2 regions of the Citrobacter enshiensis genome follow, and region 2 is predicted to be linked to the other one. Evidence: riboswitches for the same ligand, from Rfam matches in the RefSeq annotation. Region 2 holds a riboswitch; the other holds the start of a gene.
The links. A riboswitch is a leader RNA that binds a small molecule or an ion and turns the genes downstream of it on or off. The one in region 2 is predicted to bind thiamine pyrophosphate.

Region 1: it holds a riboswitch for thiamine pyrophosphate, as region 2 does, so the genes downstream of both, thiM (hydroxyethylthiazole kinase) here and thiC (phosphomethylpyrimidine synthase ThiC) in region 2, are expected to answer to the same signal.

Annotation. Positions count from the first base shown of each region.
Region 1 covers NZ_CP119862.1:1,695,808-1,703,862, reverse strand. Annotated here, with positions in the region: gene P2W74_RS08165 (GntR family transcriptional regulator) at 1-714, opposite strand, end outside; gene thiD (bifunctional hydroxymethylpyrimidine kinase/phosphomethylpyrimidine kinase) at 759-1,559, opposite strand; gene thiM (hydroxyethylthiazole kinase) at 1,556-2,344, opposite strand; TPP riboswitch at 2,378-2,474, opposite strand; gene P2W74_RS08150 (YadA C-terminal domain-containing protein) at 3,152-4,117, shown strand; gene P2W74_RS08145 (hypothetical protein) at 4,183-4,437, shown strand; gene P2W74_RS08140 (hypothetical protein) at 4,437-4,799, shown strand; gene P2W74_RS08135 (hypothetical protein) at 4,922-5,704, shown strand; gene P2W74_RS08130 (hypothetical protein) at 5,710-6,087, shown strand; gene P2W74_RS08125 (hypothetical protein) at 6,087-6,911, shown strand; gene P2W74_RS08120 (RcnB family protein) at 7,228-7,551, shown strand; gene apbC (iron-sulfur cluster carrier protein ApbC) at 7,928-8,055, opposite strand, start outside.
Region 2 covers NZ_CP119862.1:4,574,221-4,582,275, reverse strand. Annotated here, with positions in the region: gene thiF (thiazole biosynthesis adenylyltransferase ThiF) at 1-141, opposite strand, end outside; gene thiE (thiamine phosphate synthase) at 134-769, opposite strand; gene thiC (phosphomethylpyrimidine synthase ThiC) at 769-2,664, opposite strand; TPP riboswitch at 2,747-2,856, opposite strand; gene rsd (sigma D regulator) at 2,909-3,397, opposite strand; gene nudC (NAD(+) diphosphatase) at 3,495-4,268, shown strand; gene hemE (uroporphyrinogen decarboxylase) at 4,308-5,372, shown strand; gene nfi (deoxyribonuclease V) at 5,382-6,053, shown strand; gene P2W74_RS21745 (YjaG family protein) at 6,096-6,686, shown strand; gene hupA (nucleoid-associated protein HU-alpha) at 6,873-7,145, shown strand; gene P2W74_RS21735 (DUF1481 domain-containing protein) at 7,157-7,849, shown strand; gene zraP (zinc resistance sensor/chaperone ZraP) at 7,861-8,055, opposite strand, start outside.

The DNA of each region.
Region 1 (8,055 bases), 2.0 Mb from region 2:
GCGACAGTAGCTGATGCTGTACTCAATGGGCCGCTGTTGTTGATCAAGCGCCACCTGCTTTATCACCAGCACCGGCACTTTGCTGTCCATCTGAATATGTGACTGAAACTCGGCATCCGGCATACGAGCACTCACGCGAGAACGCGTACGCTGGGGAAAAATGTGCTGGCTGCGAAAATAGTCATACAGTGAGACGCCAATGGCATCCACGTCATGAATAAGATGCACCGGCACCCATGATTCTTCGATGGAAACCGCGTCCTCATCCACATAGCGAATGCGTTTTAGCAGGAAGACCTCACTTCCGGTCGCGATCGCCAGTTGTTGCGCCACCTCGTCCGGGCAGGTAACTACGCGTTTATTGACCCACAGCGTATCGGGCTTTTTACCGCGTAGGACCACCTGCTGAGAAAAACCACGTGCCTCTTTCAGGGAATACTCAAAAATATTGTTGATTTGCGTCCCATATCCGCGCGCACGGGTCACCACCCCTTCTTCTTCCAGCGATTGCATCGCTTTACGAACCGTAATTCGCGAAACGCCAGTCAACTGGCTAAGATCACGCTCACCAGGCAAAATATTGCCATGTTCAAGAATACCGCTGCGCACAGCATTCTTGACCGTTTCTGCAAACTTCATGTAAAGCGGCGTATTATCCGCCGCTGAAATTCGTTCGTTCAGTTGCGCAATCAGCCGGGTATGCGATTGTTCCATTTATCTTTTTCCTGGCAGACGAGTCTGTTGCCAGTATACTACCATTACCACCATGCGTGGAAATGATGTACCGGCCCAATCCCCTCGCCCACTTCCAGCGTATCTGCCTGAGCCAGCGCCGCAGAAAGCCAGATTTTTGCCTCCTGCACCGTTTCGGCCCAATTTTGGTGGCGAGGACGAAGCGCCGCCAGCGCCGCCGACAGCGTACAGCCCGTGCCATGGGTGTTTTTGGTGTTCACTCTGGGAGCAGTAAAACGCATCTCCCCTTCGCGCGTAAACAGCCAGTCCGGGCTTTGCGCATCATCCAGATGTCCCCCTTTCATGAGCACAGCGCCGCAGCCCATCGCCAGCAGCGCGCGACCCTGCTCCCGCATTTCCCGCTCGCTTCGCGCATGCTCAGCGTTCAGCAGCGCTGCGGCTTCAGGTAAATTTGGCGTAATAATGGATACCTGCGGCAACAAGCGGGTTCGCAGCGTCTCGATGGCGGAAGGCGAAAGCAGCGGATCGCCGCTTTTTGCCAGCATGACGGTATCCAGCACCACATTTTTCACCTGATGGCGCTGTAAACGTTCGGCCACCGCCTCTACGATATCGGTTTCCGCCAGCATACCGATCTTGGTGGTATCAATTCGCACATCGTTGAACACAGAATCAAGCTGCGCCGCGACAAAATCAGGTTCGATTCGGTAGACCGACTGAACGCCGCGCGTATTTTGCGCGACTAACGCGGTAATGACTGAGCAACCATACGCACCGAGTGCCGAGAATGTTTTCAGATCGGCCTGAATTCCCGCACCGCCGCTGGGATCCGTGCCAGCAATGGTTAAAGCATTTATCCGTTTCATGCATATTCCTCCGCGTTCAGGTTATAGAGAGCATCAAGAAAAGCGGGAATAAAACTGCCAGGTCCCTGACTGCGGGCGGTTGCCAATTGTCCGGCTTGCTTCATCCAGCTACAGGCGGAGGCGACATTGTCCAGCGTATTCCCCGGCAACGCACAGCAGGCGGCAACCACCGCGGATAAAGCACACCCCGTTCCCACGACACGCGTCATCAATGGTGAGCCACCGGTGACACTGACTGCACGTTGACCATCGGTCACATAATCCACCTCTCCCGTCACCACCACGACACTTCCGCACTGACGCGCCAGGGCTCGCGCTGCGGGTAACGCCGAGGTTGCTGTATCGGTCGTGTCCACTCCGCGCCCGCCCGCAGACATTCCGGCAAGCGCAAGAATTTCAGATGCATTACCGCGAATAGCGGCAGGTTGCAGCGCCAACAGATTCAGGCAAAAGCGACGACGGAAATCGAGCCCGCCCACGGCGACAGGGTCAAGCGTCCAGGGGGTATTGGCAATGCGCGCCTGCTCCACCGCCGTGCGCATGGCTTCAGCGCGCGCCTGTGTCAGTGTTCCGACATTAATCAGTAGCGCACTCGCGATAGCGGCAAACTGGCCCGCTTCTTCAGGTTCAATCACCATGGCAGGCGAAGCGCCTAACGCCAGCAATGTGTTCGCCGTAAACGTTTGTACGACGTCATTCGTCATACAGTGCGTGAGGGGAGAAAGTGTTCGAAATTGGTGCAAGGTGTGAGCCGCCAGAGCGCGGCTGTGCAGGTCAGGCTGCATGTTCAGCTCCTGCCCGCGTGAAGAAGATGAGACACGAGCAGTGTCAGACTTCCCTACGCTGGCATTATCCAGATCAGGTGGTACGGGTATTTCTCAGCCTTCACAAAGAAGGGCACCCCGAGTCGTTGAGTAGTACAAATCTCTTTAATATTAACAGAGTAAGGAAAGCAGTACGCGATTGCAAGCCCTTGCTCACAGCCTGACATCCTCGCTACGCCATTAGCAGCCGGAGGGTGAAAGTCGTAAATTACGCCAGCAAATATCACGCCCATTTCACCGTAAATATCTCATCCGGTAAACGCCTTCAGGCATTCGCTAAACGGTAAAGATGACGTTATTGAGCATGGTATCTGTGATTAATGTTATGTATATTTTTCACATATCAATATCACTTGTTCTACTTTAAACAACCTAATAAAACCACTCTATCTAAAATATTAACACCATGCATAACCAATAAACCCAAAATGTTGTAGGAAAAATAAAGCAGCAAAAGGAAATAATAACCTACATTACATAATCTCATTCTTAGATTAAATATAATTCACTCCCTCCACTCTTTATTCTCTTATCTTCTATTGATCTGGGTAACAGCAGATTTTTACACCTCACACCTTTAGCTATTCGTGCCATACGTGATCTGCGTCAAAGTTTAACCTATCACGTTGCTGGATAGTTTATTCGCGTTACTAAAAAAGGAAATTAGTCACCACTCGGTAAGATATTGTCTGGAAGAGACAAAGATCGTCTCAACGCTTAAAAATAAGAGTAATAACACTTATGTTAATTTCTTGTAGGAACGTTTAAATGAAATTTGTTAAATCTGCGGTTTCTGTTGTTGTTTTTAGCGCCATTGCCATTTCTTCTGCTCATGCTGCCAGCGTTGGTTATATCGGTACGATAGATGGTACAAATACCTTTATCGCTGTTAAAGGGGTTGATGAGTCTGTTAAAACATACGACCTGGATCAGATTCAAAATAATACCAATCGCATTACGTCTGTCGATGCTGATTTAAATAGCACGAAAGATGCAGTCATTGTCGTAAACCAGAAAGTGGACGATGTTCAAACACAAGCCGATTTACACACGGGTCAAATTGCCTCTAATAATCATCAAATCGGTATTTTATTTAACACCAAAGCGGATCAGAGCACTGCTGATAGTGAAACGGCTAACCGTGTGAGTGGGGATAAGAATTTGCAAACGCAAATCACCACCAACAAATCCGACCAGCAGCAAGTGAATCATGCGTTGTTGAATCAAAATATTCATGAAGATACACGCATCAAAGCACTTGAAGACGCCCCTAAACCAAAAGATGGCAAAGATGGACGTGATGGTGTCACCACCACGGTGACGAAAGTCGATAGCGCGACGCAATCGAAAGTCGCCGGTAATAGCCAGGCGATTGCCGCTACCGCTAAGCAATCGGCAAATGTCGCGCAAGACCTTCAGGATGCGAAGCAGTTTTTCACTCAACAGCAAGCCAGCAGCAATGCGCAGTTCAATTCGTTAAAAGATGAAGTCGACAGTAACAAAAAAGAGGCTCGCAGCGGCGCTGCTTCAGCAATTGCGATTGCTTCAATGCCACAGGTTCAGGCAAGCCAGGCCATGATGGTTTCTGCGGGTGTGGGTTCTTTTAAAAATGAGCAAGCGTTAAGTGTTGGTGCATCGTTCCACGCAGGCAGTAACACCATTATCAAAGCAGGAATTAGCGATTCAACCAATAATGATTTTGCGATGGGCGCGGGTGTAGGCATCGGTTTCTAATAATAACAATCCCCCTTATAAAACAGGGGATGATATGAAGGCATATTTCAAATAGATAAAGGTATATGATGAAAGGTATTCTTATTCTGGCCACCGTGTGCTCTATTCTGAGTGGCTGCTCTACCTCCGCTTCTCGTATGGCGGCATGTGAGTCGCAAGGCGTCAGTCGTGATGCTTGCTATATTGCAGATCAAAACCGTCAATCGGCGATTAACGCCGCAGCGGAGAAACAAGCGTTAGAAAACGCCAACGCGCTGTACAGCAATAAAACTGACCAGACTCACCACCATCGCAAAAGCGCCAACAGCGAGGGTTATTAATGAAAACGCTGATTGTATCTATAGTTCTGGCTACCCTGGCCACCTCTCCGGCTTTTGCTATCAGTCATTCTTATCGTGATAAGCTGGCGAAATCTGGCTGTACGCAAGTCGAGGATGCGGCCGGTACTTGTGGTAATCACCAGGCTGTTTCTGATAGCCAAACAATCATCAAGCACTATGACGGCTTAAAAATCATCTGGAAAATTAACGAGAGCGTCACGGTCGATGGTAAACCGGCGGCGGTGATTGAATCCGGTGGATACGGTGCCACATGGCAACAAGGGATCTATAAAATCATCACTTATAAAAACCATAAAATTGCCGTAATGAAGAATGACCAATTTGCTGGATATGCAAAGTAAGTAATATCAGGCTTAAGGACAAACCACCATAAAACACTTTATTGAATGCTTTTTTAATACATATCGACCTCTGCTACTCTTTGCATAATAAAATAATATCTATTTTTGGTAAGGTTAGTGAAATGATACAGCCCATTTACATTAATGCGCTCGTGAATTCTGTTTCTGAGCGTAATAGAAAAATTAAATTCGAACCTAATAGCCTGGATCTTTTTAACGTCTCTGAATTGTTCCGAGTCTTCAATCAGGCTAAAGTAGAGATCAACGGCGATAATATAAAAGCACTCGAACTGGCTACAAATCTGATGCTTGATAACTTTGAACAAAGTGAAAACTTTGTCGCTATCAATAATGATTACTGGTGCAATAAGATATACTTCAACTTATTCCTGAAAGCGTGTAGCCCACTCTATGCCGACGGGGTGAATGAAATTGAACACAATGGCGCGACTACATACCGCGACATTGCGATTGCGTTAAGCAAACAATACTCCGTCTATTGCCCTTGTGGTAATGATCGTGAAGCCTATGTAGCATACTGTATTTTTTGTTTATCCGAGATATTCAAAAAACTTGATAGCATTTATGATTTTGTTATTGCCCATCTTTTGCATTTTGATAAATTATCGGATTCAGCTAACCTTACCCCAGAAATGAGCAGTCAATTTGTTGATAAATGTTGGCAAATTTCATTTCAATCCATTAGTAGCATGTTGGAGGAACAAAATAAAACTGATCCTTCATATCACGATGTTGACAGTTTTTACATTCGTTATCGTAATGTTATTGGCGTTATAAAAGAAGGGACTGAGCATCTGGCGGAGAGTTTACAACCTCAACGGCCTCAACCACCTGAAAAACCGGCTAAATATGGTTTCCTGAATCATTTATTTAGAGGGAAATGATCAACATGAGGCGTTTGATTGTCGCCTGTTTAATGACAGCATATATCAACGTGCTTGCCGCACCTGCTGCTTTTACTGTTGTGTATAAATGCAAAGATACGGGAGCTAAGTTAGTCGTTAATTCTGGATGGGGTGAAAGTCGTGCCTTAGCGACTAACAGTGCTGGAAGCTATGAAATCAACGGCAAGATCGCTACTACTTCCGCTACGGGTTTAGGCGGGTATATAGAAATAGCCAGAAGCGCCGATAATAAAACCTTCTATGAAGTTATTACTGATGAAGATGGGAAACATTCCATCAGTGCGGGTAACTATCCCTCCTCCACAATCTGGGGCAATGATTGCCCTATCATAGCAACCTTAGATCATACTAAAGGCGAGTAATGAAACGTTTAATTCTGGCGGTTCTTGTGGCATCTTCTTTTGCGGTTAATGCTGCAGACAACGCGGTATTGAAGGTGATTGCTGATGCAGCAAAAACCCCTCTTTGGAATTCATGGGTAGAATATAAAGAAGAATTTTCAAAATCTTCATGGGTTTTTAACATAAATCCAGACTACAAATACAACTCACCACAAGTAAAAGAGTATAAACTTAGTCAGGTGTATAAAGATTTTAAAAGCAATGAAATAAAAGCCAAAAAACTTTATGGCGAACACCCCTTTTTTGTTCCAGTCACTATTAAAGAAATTGGTTATGATGCGTTTAAAGAGACTCGCGTTAGCGCATCTGTCAGTGATTTTGATAACGTTTTCTTTAAAGGTATTCCAGAAGATAAGTTAATGAATCTTGAAGCAGGACAGAAAATTGGGCTTATTTGTCAGGGAGGCGATTTTATCGCGATAATACCCGTGATAAAAAACTGCCAACTTTCACAAGATTATATAAAATCCATCCCCTCTAATGTTCCTGCTAACATCACGGTTGATAATGTAGGTGCTAATCTGCAAACCACCGATCTTTTGTTTACGTATATTGCTATGCGCACTGCGTATGGCGCTGAAAAATTTGACAAAATGGACGCAGGGAATATTGACAAAGTATGGTCCGAGATTGCATTGAGGCCAAAAAGCAAAATATCCAGAGCTATGGCAGAAGCAGGTAAACATCTAAATTTAAGTCTTTCACAGGCGCAAAAAGAAGCCATCACTGAACAACTAAAAGCTAACGATCCAGAAGGTTATGCAAATATTAATAAGCAACACTAACAAAAAAGCACTCATACGAGATGTCACTGGGGACACTATTGACGCACTATCCTGTGCCAGTAGTCCATGTATGTTCTGGCCCTGACTGTGCGAAACTCTGCCTGCATCATGCAATGCTCATTGACCTGGATGATTCTTAAAACCTCTGTTCGCAAAAGGTACTACGGCTTAACGATACCGCTTGCCCGTACTTTCGTTTACACTTTTTACGAAATAATGGGTGTGATAACAAAAAAGTGCTTGTCACACCTACCACGCAGTGGGAATGATACACGGCTGAATTTGATGACCCGATAAAGTAGAAAGTGGAGAGTATATGGGTATGAAGAAAAAGATGTTGATAGGCGCCCTGATGTTAGCAACCAGCACCGTCTGGGCCGCTACAGGAGCCAAAACAGGCATCGCTCAGTACGAATTAAGCGGATTTGTTGCCGACTTCACCCATTTCAAACCCGGGGATACCGTCCCGCAATTGTACCGTACTGATGAGTACAAAATTAAACAGTGGCAACAGCGCAACTTGCCTGCTCCGGATGCGGGAACCCACTGGACCTACATGGGCAGCGCTTACGTTCTGATCAACGATACCGATGGTAAAATCGTGAAAGCCTACGACGGCGAGATTTTTTATCACCGATAAACCAATCCCCCCTCTTCTCAGAGGGGGAATACAGAGCCTGTTCTCTTTATTATTCATCTTGTATTCTTTCTTACACTCGCTGCAATAACAGAAACTGTGACAGCATTATTATTGCTAACCTTTCCTGTTTTATTTATTTTCCACAGAGATGATGCGCTACCCTGTGCTAGCGCATTCACAATAAAACCTGGTAGGGTGATAAATTTATAGAACTAACCCCGCACAATAAATATGACGGCGTTGTATTTGGATTTCAGACAAGTACGTTATTTTAAAAAAAGATAAGCGGAATTGAAGGCATGGCTGGCTAAAATCATTCACCACACCAACTGAATGTTGATATGGTGAATGTGTTAAACCCGTAAATTAGCGAAAATTAGACTGCGCGGAAGGCAATTTCGCCCGGGATAACTTCGCCCTGCCAGTACAGTTGCGCTGCAACACGGTCAGCCAGGTCGCGGTACATGGCCGTGAATTCACTGTCAGGACGGCTGATTACCGTCG
Region 2 (8,055 bases):
AAGATAGAGCGCGGCGGGCGAGCCTAATCCGCCTAAACCGATGACCAGCGCGTGGCTTGCGAGCAGCTTTTGCTGCCCTTCAATCGCGATATCGCCAAGCATGATCTGGCGGCTGTAGCGCATAAAGTCACGATCATTCATCGCCAGCTCCTGCGATCTCCAGCAACTGCGCGGTGGCAGCACGCCAGTCTGCTGCCTGCGTAATCGCGCTGACGACGGCAATACTGCCGACACCGGTAGCCAGTACCGCAGGCGCGCGCTCAAGGCTAATCCCGCCGATGGCGACGGCAGGATAATCAGCCAGACGTTCAATATGGCGTGCCAGCTGTTCCAGCCCTTGCGGGGCGGAGGGCATCTGTTTGGTTTGTGTTGGGAAGACATGCCCCAGCGCGATATACGAAGGACGCGCGGCCAGCGCCACGTCAATTTCCATATCATCATGGGTCGAGACGCCAAGGCGCAGCCCTGCCGCCTGAATCGCCTTCAGATCGGTGGTTTCGAGATCTTCCTGACCCAGATGGACACCGTACGCGTTGTGCTTGATCGCCAGTCGCCAGTAGTCGTTGATGAACAACCGGGCGTCAAAACGACGCCCCAGCGTAATCGCGGCGATAACGTCCGCTTCGACGTCTTCATCGCGCTTATCTTTAATCCGCAGTTGAATCGTGCGCACGCCCGCCTCCAGCAGGCGTTCAATCCAGAGTACGCTGTCCACCACCGGATAAAGTCCGAGACGGAAAGGGACAGTTGGGAAATCAGGCTGGTACATCAGGCTTCCTCCCGCTTCAGATAGATTTCATCGCCTTTGGCACGGAAGTTCTCCGACATGTCTGCCATGCCCACTTCAATGGTTTGTGCGGCGGCGTAGTCGCGAACTTCCTGGCTGATTTTCATCGAGCAGAACTTCGGCCCACACATTGAGCAGAAGTGGGCGACTTTGCCCGATTCCTGCGGCAGCGTTTCATCGTGGTACGCGCGGGCGGTGAACGGGTCGAGGGCCAGATTAAACTGGTCTTCCCAACGGAATTCAAAACGCGCTTTCGACATGGCGTTATCGCGGATTTGTGCGCCCGGATGGCCCTTTGCCAGGTCGGCGGCGTGCGCGGCGATTTTGTAGGTAATCAGCCCCTGTTTCACGTCTTCTTTGTTTGGCAGGCCGAGGTGCTCTTTCGGGGTGACGTAGCAGAGCATCGCGCAGCCAAACCAGCCAATCATCGCCGCGCCAATCCCGGAAGTGAAATGGTCATAACCCGGTGCGATATCAGTGGTCAATGGGCCTAAGGTGTAGAACGGCGCTTCATGACAGTGCTCCAGTTCCTCGGTCATGTTGCGGCGGATCATCTGCATCGGGACATGCCCTGGGCCTTCGATCATCACCTGCACGTCATATTCCCAGGCGGTTTTGGTCAGTTCACCGAGGGTGTGCAGTTCGGCAAACTGCGCTTCGTCGTTGGCATCCTGAATTGAGCCAGGACGCAGGCCATCGCCGAGAGAGAGCGCAACGTCGTAGGCGGCGCAGATTTCGCAAATCTCGCGGAAGTGCTCGTAGAGGAAGTTTTCCTGATGATGGGACAGGCACCATTTCGCCATAATCGAACCGCCGCGCGAGACAATCCCGGTCAGCCGTTTAGCGGTCATCGGCACGTAGCGCAGCAGCACGCCTGCGTGGATGGTGAAGTAATCCACCCCCTGTTCCGCCTGTTCCAGCAGCGTATCGCGGAAGGCTTTCCAGGTCAGATCCTCGGCGATCCCGTTGACCTTCTCCAGCGCCTGGTAGATCGGCACAGTACCGATCGGCACCGGGCTGTTACGCAGGATCCACTCGCGGGTTTCGTGGATATAGCGGCCCGTTGAAAGGTCCATCACCGTATCTGCCCCCCAGCGGGTGGACCAGACCAGTTTTTCGACTTCTTCTTCGATGGAAGACGTGACCGCCGAATTGCCGATATTGGCGTTTACTTTGACCAGGAAGTTGCGGCCGATAATCATCGGCTCAGATTCCGGATGGTTAATGTTCGCAGGAATAATCGCGCGTCCGGCGGCCACTTCATCACGGACAAACTCCGGGGTGATGTTTTCCGGCAGGCGTGCGCCAAAGCCTTCGCCTGGATGCTGGTGGCGTAACACCTCACTGCGAATGCGCTCGCGCCCCATGTTTTCACGGATAGCGATGAACTCCATCTCCGGCGTGACGATACCCTGGCGCGCATAATGCAATTGCGTGACGCATTTTCCGGTTTTGGCACGTTTCGGCGTTAACAGGCCGCTAAAACGCAGTTCATCGAGGCCGTCATCGGCCAGACGCTCTTTGGTATAGGCAGAGCTGCGGTCGGTCAGTGCTTCGCTATCGGCGCGGGCGTCAATCCACGGTTGACGCAGTTTTGCCAGACCCTGTTCAACATTAATCGCGATATCAGGATCGCCATACGGGCCCGAGGTGTCATACACCGGAATGGCTTCGTTTTCTTCGTATTGTGGATGGTCTTTTGTGCCGCCGGTTAACGTCGGACTAAGCTGGATTTCGCGCATTGGGATGCGGATATCCGACTGCGAGCCGGTGATATAGATCCGTCTGGAGTTCGGAAAGGCGGTGCCTTCCAGCGTATTGATGAAGTGTTGGGCGTGTTCGCGTTGCTGGCGACGGGTTAATTTTGTTGCAGACATAGCTCATTCCAAAAAAGTAAGGACATGGCTTGTCAGACGACGGATGAAGCAAGAGAGACGATCGCCGCAATGGCGATGCAATAGCAGATTGACTCTTGTTCCCTTCGCAGGTTTTAACCTGATCAGGTTCCGCGGATCCCGAATTAACGGTCTCAGCCCGTGCTTTCACACTGGGCACTCCGACAAGAAATAACCCCCGCTAAAGGGGGCGATAAAAGTAAGTTACGCGTTAATAGCGTCGAACTCAAGCAGGACGTTTATCCCTGGCGCTGTCGTGCATCGCGTCAAAGACCAGCATAATTAGCTTATCTTCAAGGATAAATCGGGATTCCAGCGCTTCGCCGATATCTGATAAAACCTTTTGAAATTCAAGGTAGTTATCATGATCGATGGCCATTTCCAGGCTGGAGTCGTAGTAATCCATAATGCATTGGGTATTGGCTTCCAGCAATGGCCAGATTTTCGTTGCGTTTAAAAGCTGCCCGTTACCTTCCAATTTATGGAGAATACGTTCATAAATACTGAAGTGTCCGGCGGAAAGGTAATCGACCAGGCTTTGACAAAAATCATCCAGCGCTTTTTCGTTTAAGCGCATATACGATTCTTTGCCAGGCTTAATGCCAACCAGATTGTAGTAAGCCACGAGCAGATGCTTACGTACATGTAGCCAGCGATCAACCAGTTTATTACTTCCTCTGACGTGTTCTGTCAGGTTATCCAGCTGGTTTAACATGATTGACTCCGCAAGTTTAGATTCAAAAAACTGCTCACTCAAAAATGTAAAAATAATGTAAACAACATGCCTGTGAAGCAAAGGTAGCGCAAGAGATATGGATCGTATAATTGAAAAATTAGACAGCGGCTGGTGGATTGTCAGTCATGAGCAAAAAATATGGCTACCTCGCGGAGAGCTGCCACATGGCGAAGCGGCAAGTTTTGATCTGACGGGGCAGCGCGCACTCCAGATCGGGGAGTGGGAAGGCGAACCCGTCTGGTTGGTACAGCAGCATCGCCGCCATGATATGGGATCCGTACGGCAGGTTATCGATCAGGATGTCGGCCTGTTTCAACTGGCCGGGCGCGGCGTGCAACTGGCGGAGTTTTACCGTTCGCATAAATTCTGTGGCTACTGCGGTCATTCGATGTACCCGAGTAAAACCGAATGGGCCATGTTGTGCAGCCATTGCCGCGAACGCTATTACCCTCAAATAGCCCCTTGTATTATTGTGGCTATTCGCCGGGATGACACCCTTTTGCTCGCCCAACATACCCGCCATCGCAATGGTGTGCATACGGTGCTGGCCGGATTTGTTGAAGTGGGGGAAACCCTGGAACAAGCGGTGGCGCGTGAAGTCATGGAAGAAAGCCGTATTAAAGTGAAGAACCTGCGCTATGTCACGTCTCAGCCGTGGCCCTTCCCGATGTCGCTCATGACGGCGTTTATGGCGGAGTACGACAGCGGGGAGATTGTGATCGATCCGAAGGAGTTACTGGACGCGGGTTGGTACCGTTATGACGATCTTCCGTTACTGCCGCCGCCGGGCACTGTCGCACGTCGGTTGATCGAAGATACGGTGGCAATGTGTCGGGCAGAGTACGAGTGACATGATACACTGGGCGCATAACGCTAAAGGAATGTAAAAATGACCGAACTGAAAAACGATCGTTACCTGCGTGCGCTGCTGCGCCAGCCCGTTGATATCACCCCTGTATGGATGATGCGGCAGGCAGGCCGTTATCTCCCGGAGTATAAAGCCACCCGTGCACAAGCGGGCGATTTTATGTCACTGTGCAAAAATGCCGAGCTGGCGTGCGAAGTCACCCTCCAGCCGCTGCGCCGTTACCCGCTTGATGCGGCGATCCTCTTTTCGGACATCCTGACCATTCCGGATGCGATGGGCCTGGGGCTTTACTTTGAAGCCGGAGAAGGCCCGCGCTTTACCGCGCCGGTGACCTGCAAAGCCGACGTCGATAAACTGCCAATCCCTGATCCCGAAGATGAACTGGGCTACGTGATGAATGCGGTACGTACTATTCGTCGCGAACTGAAAGGCGAAGTCCCGTTGATTGGTTTTTCCGGCAGTCCATGGACGCTGGCGACATACATGGTGGAAGGCGGTAGCAGCAAAGCCTTTACCGTCATTAAAAAGATGATGTATGCAGACCCGCAAGCGCTCCATTTACTGCTCGATAAACTGGCGAAAAGCGTCACGCTGTATCTCAATGCGCAGATCAAAGCGGGCGCGCAGTCGGTGATGATTTTCGATACCTGGGGCGGCGTGCTGACCGGGCGCGATTATCAGCAGTTCTCACTTTATTACATGCATAAAATTGTCGATGGTCTCCTGCGTGAGAATGAAGGGCGTCGTGTGCCGGTCACGCTGTTTACCAAAGGCGGCGGCCAATGGCTGGAAGCGATGGCGGAAACGGGCTGTGATGCGCTGGGGCTCGACTGGACCACAGACATTGCCGATGCGCGTCGTCGCATAGGACACAAAGTGGCGCTGCAGGGGAATATGGACCCCTCCATGCTGTATGCCCCTGCGGCGCGTATTGAAGAAGAAGTCGCGACGATTCTGGCGGGATTCGGCCAGGGTGAAGGCCACGTCTTTAACCTCGGGCACGGCATTCACCAGGATGTGCCGCCAGAACATGCTGGCACCTTTGTGGAGGCAGTACACCGGATTTCAGCGCAGTATCACCAGTAAGGGATCGGCATGGATCTCGCGTCGCTACGCGCTCAACAATGTGAACTGGCTGCATCGGTTTCCCGCGAAGATCGTCTGGATAACGATCCCCCGGATCTGATCGCAGGCGCTGATGTTGGGTTTGAGCAGGGCGGTGAAGTGACGCGAGCCGCAATGGTGCTGTTGAAGTATCCTTCGCTTGAACTGGTGGAGTACAAGGTGGCGCGTATCGCCACCACCATGCCGTATATTCCTGGTTTTCTCTCCTTTCGTGAATATCCCGCGCTGCTGGCCGCGTGGGAACAACTCTCGCAAAAGCCTGATTTAGTGTTTGTCGATGGTCACGGTATTTCTCATCCGCGTCGCCTCGGCGTTGCCAGCCATTTTGGGCTGCTGGTGGATGTGCCGACCATCGGCGTGGCGAAAAAACGGCTGTGCGGCAAATTTGACCCTCTCTCTGCCGAACCCGGTGCTCTGGCGCCGTTAATGGATAAGGGCGAGCAACTGGCATGGGTCTGGCGTAGCAAAGCGCGCTGCAATCCGCTGTTTGTTTCTACCGGGCATCGGGTTGGGCTGGACAGCGCCCTGGCATGGGTACAACGCTGTACGAAAGGGTATCGCTTACCTGAGCCTACGCGTTGGGCAGACGCTGTGGCGTCGGACCGTCCGGCATTTGCGCGTTGGCAAGAAATTCAGCCTTGATTCAGGTACACTTCCGCTAATTATCGTTTTCGAGATCTCATCATGTTACAAAACCCGATTCATCTGCGCCTTGAGAAGCTGGAAAGCTGGCAACATGTCACTTTTATGGCCTGTTTGTGCGAACGCATGTACCCCAACTACGCCATGTTCTGTCAGCAGACTGAATTTGGCGATGGGCAGATTTACCGCCGAATTCTGGATTTGATTTGGGAAGTGCTGACGGTCAAAGATGCGAAAATCAATTTCGACAGCCAGCTGGAAAAGTTTGAAGAGGCCATTCCGTCGGCAGATGATTACGATCTGTACGGCGTTTATCCCGCGATTGATGCCTGCGTGGCATTAAGTGAATTGATGCACTCGCGTCTGAGCGGCGAAACGCTGGAACACGCAATTGAAGTCAGTAAGACGTCTATTACCACCGTTGCCATGCTGGAAATGACCCAGGCCGGGCGAGAAATGACCGATGAGGAGCTCAAAGAGAACCCTGCGGTTGAGCAAGAATGGGACATTCAGTGGGAAATATTCCGACTTTTGGCCGATTGCGAAGAACGCGATATTGAGCTGATAAAAGGGTTACGCGCAGACCTGCGCGAGTCCGGCGAGAGCAACATCGGTATAAATTTTCAGCAATGAGACCAGAAAACGTGATTTAACGCCTGATTTGTCATGCCTGAAGGCTTCCCTTCCGCCCCCCGTCTGGTCTACATTTGGGGGGCGAAAAAAAGTGGCTATCGGTGCGTGTATGCAGGAGAGTGCTTTTCTGGCATTTTCGTCGCACTCGATGCTTAGCAAGCGATAAACACATTGTAAGGATAACTTATGAACAAGACTCAACTGATTGATGTAATTGCAGACAAAGCAGAACTGTCCAAAACCCAGGCTAAAGCTGCTCTGGAATCCACTCTGGCTGCTATTACTGAGTCTCTGAAAGAAGGCGATGCTGTACAACTGGTTGGTTTCGGTACCTTCAAAGTGAACCACCGCGCTGAGCGCACTGGCCGCAACCCGCAGACCGGTAAAGAAATCAAAATCGCCGCAGCTAACGTGCCGGCATTTGTTTCTGGCAAAGCACTGAAAGACGCAGTTAAGTAATTCGCGTGGCAGTGAACAGTTTTAGCGAAGGGGCGGGTTCGCCCCTTTTGTCTGTCTGGCGTCGTACGCTGACGCTGGCAGGCGCGCTATTGCTGACCGCGTGCAGTCATAACTCTGCGCTTCCCCCCTTTACGGCCAGCGGTTACGCGGACGATCAGGGGGCGGTGCGTATCTGGCGTAAAGATTCCGGTGGTGATGTCCATCTGCTTTCCGTCTTTAGCCCATGGCGTGGCGGCGAGACGACCACGGCTGAATATCGCTGGCAGGGCGATACGCTCTCTCTGATTGAATTCAACGTTTACGGCAAACCGGCAGAGCATATCCGCACCCGTTTCGACGATCGTGGTGAACTGAGCTTTATGCAGCGTGAGGTTGGCGGGCAAAAACAGCAGCTTTCCAGCGATCAAATTGCGTTATACCGCTATCGCGCCGATCAAATCCGCCAGACCAGCGACGCGTTGCGTCAGGGGCGGGTGGTTTTACGCCAGGGACGCTGGCACGCCAATCAGACCATCACCACCTGCGAAGGCGAAACGCTGAAGCCCGATTTAGACGCGTGGGCAATCAGCCATATTGAGCGCCGCCAGAGCCGCTCGTCGGTTGAGGTGAGCGTGGCATGGCTGGAGGCGCCTGCAGGTTCTCAGTTGCTACTGGTGGCGAATGAAGACTTCTGTCGCTGGCAGCCAAAAGAGAAAAGTTTCTGATACATCGGGGTTTACCAGTGGCCTATCCCCATATGGCCGCCACCCCGATGATATCCACCACCGCCGCAACCCATTCCTGTACCACGCGGCACGCCTGCCTCCACCATCGCAATATCGCGTTTCACCTGTTGATCATTCAGCGACTGACGCAAAGAGGTCATCTCTTTCGCCACGGCGCTAATTTTCGCGCTATCGGGTGAGCTGGC